DNA from 2 places in the Lactobacillus sp. W8172 genome. Region 1 is predicted to be linked to the other one. Evidence: riboswitches for the same ligand, from Rfam matches in the RefSeq annotation. Region 1 holds a riboswitch; the other holds the start of a gene.

Region 1 (3,184 bases):
TTGGGAAATTAAGTTAGCGGGCAGTTTATACCTGTTTTACCTAGCCTTTAAGTTTTTCTACGATCAGCGTCATCCACAAAAAGCGCAAGCTGAAGAAAAAGCCGAAGGCGAAAAGATTGCACAGCATTCTCCCAAAAAGGGTAAACACTTTTTATCACTCTTCTGGCGAACAGTTATTTCAATTGAGGCAATGGATATCGTCTTTTCAATTGATTCAGTTTTGGCCGCACTAGCCGTCTCGAGTAATCCAGTTGTTGTTTTAATTGGTGGCATGATTGGAATTTTATGTATGCGGGGCGTCGCCGAAATAATTATCAAATTAATGGATATTATTCCTGAATTGCAGCCAATGGCCTACGTCCTGATTGCAATTATCGCCTTAAAACTGCTTATTTCATTACCACCACTTCACTATGAATTACCAAACACTGTTTTTGCGATCATTGTTTTTGGTGTCTTAATTATCACAATTGCGTTTCACTTTTTACGGCTTAAAAAGCATGGTCGTTAACTATAATTGAGAAATAATTTTTTCTTTGAGCACAACCGCCTGGTTATGCTCTTTATTTTTAGCACCGTATAAAAACAACACGTCTTGTTTCGGCAACTGCTGTTTCACTAGGGACACAAACTCGGCCATGGTTGAATTTGCTTCAAGTTCTGCCAGATGCCTTTGCTTAAATTGCATAAATTTATTATCATCATGATTAAACCCACTTGCGAAGCTCTTTACTGGGTGCAAGTTCCTTAACCCAAACATCGAGTCTGGCATCTGTCTTGCTTATACCTCGTAGCCATAATCGATCTACTAAAATGCGATAGCCTGCAGGCTGCTCTTTTTCGTAAATTCGAACTAATTTTATCTAGTGTACTACTCAAGGAAAAAATGGATTATTCAACTTACTTTACTAATCACTCAACTGAAGAAATTAGTGCCGATCTACTTGGTCGGCCATTAACTTATAATGATGGCAAACGCACTCTTGGCGGTTATATTGTCGAAGCAGAAGCATACTTAGGAAAAAAGGATCGTGCAGCACATTCTTATGGTGGTCATCGTAGTCCTGCCAACGAAGGGCTTTATGCCCGTGGCGGAACAATCTATATTTATGCTCAACGACAATACTTCTTTTTTGATGTTGCAACTCAGGCAAAAGATGAACCACAAGGTGTCTTAATCAGAGCAATTGAACCTGCTTGGGGAGTTGAACAAATGATTGGTAATCGCTCGGGTAAAAACGGCATTTTATTAACAAATGGACCCGCTAAGATGATGCAAGCTTTTGGCATTCATGATAAAAATTGGGATCTACATTTTTTAAGTGATTCACCCTTTGCAATCGATTTAAATGATCAACATCAGAAAAAGCCGCAAGAAATTGCTAAGAGTGCCCGCATCGGTGTCAACCAATCTGAATTGGAATGGGCAAATAAGCCATTACGTTTTTTTGTTGCCGGCAATCCATATGTTTCGCGAATGAAGAAAAATGATTATCGTGCTAATAATGGCTGGCAATAAGTGCTAATTTTAAATATAAAAACTGGTAATAGTACACATTTGATTTATAGCTGTTGACAAGTTAATCTTTTTAGCCTATCCTGTTGATTAAGTTAAATAATTTCCAATGCAATAGAGGTTGCGGTAATTACGAAACTAATCTGAGTGAACGAACACAATGAAGATTAGTGTAAGAGTTATCGCCGAAACAAAAGTGCTATTCGCTTTAACACTTTTGTTGGGCTGCAGGAGAAGATCTTGCAGACTGTCCTAGTTAATACTGGGGAGCGCTATATGATTTGTCTAAAATATGATCAATTATAACCTCGTTGTTTTGTAAACAGCGAGGTTTTTATTTACGCTTTTTATTGTATTGGCTTTATTTGAAACAAATTTCTCGGAGGTTTTCAAAATGAAGTCAAGAAATAAGTGGATTACCGCTCTAATCACGGTGATGCTTAGTTTCATCATTACAAGCAATTTTGGTATTACACAAGTTAATGCCAAAAAAGATGATGGTGAACTAAAGGTAGCAATGGAGGCCAACTACCAACCATATAATTGGACTCAAACTACAGACAAAAATGGTGCGGTGCCAATTGAAGGCTCACGCACATATGCCAACGGCTATGATGTTAAAATTGCAAAAATAATTGGTAAACAATTGCATCGTAAGGTTGTTGTAGTTAAGACTGAGTGGGATGGTTTACTTCCAGCTTTAACCAGTGGCAAAGCTGACCTGATTATTGCCGGAATGAGTCCAACTGCTGAGCGTGCAAAAGCGATTAATTTTACTAAACCATATCGAAACAGTACTTTTGTTGTTATTACAAAAGTCAACAGTAAATACGCCAACGCTAAAACGCTAAACGATTTTAAAGGTGCTAAGTTAACTGCTCAGCAAGGTACTTCGCACTATGCACTAATTAAGCAACTTAAAGGTGCCAAGAGACAACCCGCAATGCGTGACTTTGCTGCAATGCGTCAAAGCTTAATTTCTGGTACCATTGATGGCTATATTGCCGAAGATACCGAGTCAACCTCATTTAAAATGGTTGACCCTGACATCAAGGCAATTCCAATTAGTAAAATGGCCGGTTTCCGCATTTCTGAAGAAGATTCAACTACTGCAATCGGCATCGCCAAGCCAAACAGAGATTTACTCAAGCAAGTTAACCAAGTCTTAGCTACTATTCCAAACTCTGAAAGAACCAAGCTAATGACTACCGCCATTTCACAACAACCAAAAACTGATGAAACTAGCAAGAAAGGTAAACAAGATCCTTGGCTCGTCAGTGTTTGGAAACAATTTGGGGGCATGATTTTAAGTGGTATTGGTATGACCCTTCTTCTTGCTTCAGTTGGTACGATTGCCGGTTTCTTCATCGGTCTTTTCGTTGGTATTATTAGGACTATCCCTACCCCAACTAGCAGAGGTAAAAGATGGTTTTCGAAGTTTATTAACTGGCTTCTATCCGTTTATATTGAAGTTTTCCGCGGTACCCCAATGATGGTACAAGCAGCCGTAATTTATTATGGAATTGCTCAATTCTGGCACATCAATATCGATCGTACACTTGCTGCACTAGTAATTGTTTCGATTAACACAGGCGCATACTTGGCAGAAATTATTCGTGGTGGAATTATTTCTACCCCAGAAGGACAATTTGAAGCTGCCAGCGCATT
Region 2 (3,184 bases), on a different contig from region 1:
ATGGCAATATGCTCTTTGGCTAAAGGGGTAGTGATGTTCTTCATTGCACCGATTTTATTCCGCATCCCTTCGCCAACTACCATAATGATAGCATAATCATCAATCCATTCTAATTGGTCGGGATGAATCACTTTTTGAATTTCACTGCACATTTGCGCGCGCAGTTCTTCAGTAAACTGCCGTTCGTCAAAGATAACCGTTAGATCATCTATACCTGAGGGCATGTGTTCGTATGAAATATTAAACTTGTAAAATATTTCTAGTAACTTAAGGGTAAAACCAGTTTCTTTATTAAGCAGATATTTATGTAAATATAAAGCGGAAAAATGATTCGAGCTGGCAACTCCTGTAATCGTACTTTTAGGATGAAAATCTTTTTCAGGTACAATCATCGTTCCTGGTAATTCAGGGTGATTAGTATTTTTAACATTGATGAAGACTTGGCCTTGAATTGCCGGAATCAGCGCTTCGTCATGGAAAACTGAAAAACCAGCATAAGATAGTTCCCGTAATTCCCTATAAGTCATAATTTTAATTGGATGAGGGTTAGCAACAATTCTAGGATCCGCGGCATAAATTGCATTTACGTCAGTAAAGTTTTCGTACAAGTCTGCTTTAATTCCTCTTGCCCAGATTGAACCGGTGATATCCGATCCACCACGTGAGAAAGTGGCAATTTTGCCCTGAGTTGTAACACCATAAAAACCGGGAACTACTAGTATTTCTGGCACTTCACGCCATCTAAGTAAATTTTGATAAGTTTCAGGTAAGACTTGAGCGTCGCTGGCAACACTGCTTACCAAAAAACCAGCGTCCTGTGGGTCTAGAAAGCGCGTTGGCAAACCTTGCTCTTGTAAAATTAATGCTAGTAACTGTGCACAGAGTTTTTCACCGTGTGCTTTGAAAGCTGCCATTAGGTATTCTGGCTCGTCATTAAAAGCTATTGGTAAGTCAACCAACTCTTGGTGCAAGAACGCAAATTTTTGGGGCTCAAGTGCAAAAAAAGCGGCAATTTCTTGATATCTCGTCCAAATTTGCTGAATAATTTCAGCGGTGTCTTGTTGTTTCAGTGTTTTTTGGGCATATTCAATTAACAGATCTGTAACTTTTACATCTTCCGCAAATCTTTTTCCTGGTGCGGAAGTGACAATTACTTTTCTGGTTGGGTCAGCATTAATAATATTTAGCACTTTTTGAAATTGTTCACCGCTTGCAAGTGAACTACCACCAAATTTAACAACTTTCATTTTTGCAACACCTACTTGATTAAAAAAATTAAATTCGATAGTAACGCATTTTAACATTTTAATTTTTATCTGCAACTAAAACATAACTGCAATCATGTTTTCAAAAATAAAGTTAATTAATTATGAAAAAGCCGTTGACAAGTAATATTAATAATAATAATATTTTTATAAATCAAACGAAGAGGTCGCAACTAACAAAAGTACCTAGTGGAGTTTCTGCAAAAACGGTGAAGCTAGCGAAAGGGGCGGTTGCCGAAGCGTTAATTATTGCGGTAGTTAATCGGCTGGGACGTAATCTAATAAATTACGGACTGTCGCAAATTTAAATTTGCGGAGCGCTATCGCCAAAACTGAATCAGATCAAGGTTTAATCTGAAAGACTCTTTTGTACGCTATGCGCGTATTAAAGGGTCTTTTTCTTTACCAAAAAACGGGGGTTATTAGATGTCAACGAATGATTATTACCAGACGAATGATCAAGGTCACTTAATGATTGGAGGTGTAGATGCACTTAAGCTAGCAGAAAACTTTGGCACGCCATTGGTGGTTTATGATGTTGCCCAAATTAGAAAACAGTTCAATGCACTTAAACAAGCTTTTGTTGCTGGACAGGTTGATTATGCCATCAGCTATGCTAGTAAAGCTTTTACCTCGATTGCAATCTATCAAGTAATCAGCGAATTGGGTGGCCACATTGATGTTGTTTCAGGTGGAGAACTGTATACAGCATTGAAAGCCGGCTTTCCAACGGAAAAAATCAGTTTTCACGGTAATAATAAAACAAAAGATGAACTCTTAATGGCCGTTGAAAATAATGTTGGGGTAATCATTTTAGATAACTTTCATGAAATTGAACTCCTGAAGCAAGTACTGCATGAAACAAACAAAAAAGTGCAAGTAATGCTCCGCATCACTCCTGGTGTGAGTGCACATACGCACGAATATGATCAAACCGGTCAAGAAGACAGTAAATTTGGGTTTGATGTTCGTTCGGGTCAAGCAGAAAAAGCCTTTTTACAAGTTAAAGCGGAAGAGCAAATGGAGTTGATTGGACTTCACGCTCACATTGGTTCACAAATCCTTGAAACTGAAGGTTTTAATCTTGAAGTGGAAAAATTGATGCAGCTAGTTCACGAATGGAAGCAAAAGTATGATTATCAGCCACAGGTTCTAAATTTAGGCGGCGGTTTTGGCATAAGATATACCGCTAAAGATCGTGTGATTGGGCTAGGTACATTTGTTGAACAAATCATTGCCAGTGTTCGTACACTAGCTGAGCAGTATCAGTTAAACATACCAGCCATCTGGGTAGAACCCGGACGCTCAATTGTTGGTGAAGCAGGCTATAGCCTTTATACCGTTGGCTCCAGAAAGGATGTGCCAGGTTTAACTCCTTATGTGACTGTTGATGGCGGCATGGGTGATAACATTCGACCTGCGCTTTATCAAGCAGAATATGAAGCACTGGTTGCCAAGCGACCAGCAACCGAACCAGTTGAAAAGATCCATTTAGCAGGACGCTATTGTGAATCTGGTGACATTTTGATTGATCAGGCATGTTTACCAAAAACTAAGCCAGGGGATGTAATTGCTGTTCTTGCAACTGGGGCATATGGCTACAGCATGGCTTCTAACTATAACCGTGTTCCAAGACCAGCAGTTGTTTTTGCAGAAAATGGACGAGCACAAGAAGTTGTTACACGTGAAACCTATGACGATTTAATTAAGAATGACCGGTTTTATCAAGAAAAGTGAGAATATCAAATGAAAAATATGTCAGCGACAGAAATTATTGATTTTATTGCCAATGCGCCTAAGAAAACCCCAGTTAAGATTTATGTTAAGGGAGACTTGGAGGACTTGAAATGGCCTGTAGAAGTAAGAACATTTATCGAGGGTAATTGTGGTGTTGTTTTTGGTGACTGGGATGATCTAGT

What was found. Region 1 has a riboswitch for lysine ahead of H3R21_RS05960 (ABC transporter substrate-binding protein/permease). Riboswitches for the same ligand answer to the same signal wherever they lie in the genome.
Region 2: another riboswitch for lysine. It lies ahead of lysA (diaminopimelate decarboxylase); the one in region 1 lies ahead of H3R21_RS05960 (ABC transporter substrate-binding protein/permease).

What each region holds. Positions count from the first base shown of each region.
Region 1 is NZ_JACFPG010000004.1:49,071-52,254, reverse strand. It holds gene H3R21_RS05975 (TerC family protein) at 1-511, shown strand, start outside; partial or broken gene H3R21_RS05970 (DUF488 domain-containing protein) at 512-863, opposite strand; gene H3R21_RS05965 (DNA-3-methyladenine glycosylase) at 887-1,519, shown strand; lysine riboswitch at 1,624-1,799, shown strand; gene H3R21_RS05960 (ABC transporter substrate-binding protein/permease) at 1,911-3,184, shown strand, end outside.
Region 2 is NZ_JACFPG010000003.1:55,304-58,487, reverse strand. It holds gene H3R21_RS05055 (aspartate kinase) at 1-1,247, opposite strand, end outside; lysine riboswitch at 1,419-1,596, shown strand; gene lysA (diaminopimelate decarboxylase) at 1,692-3,002, shown strand; gene dapD (2,3,4,5-tetrahydropyridine-2,6-dicarboxylate N-acetyltransferase) at 3,012-3,184, shown strand, end outside.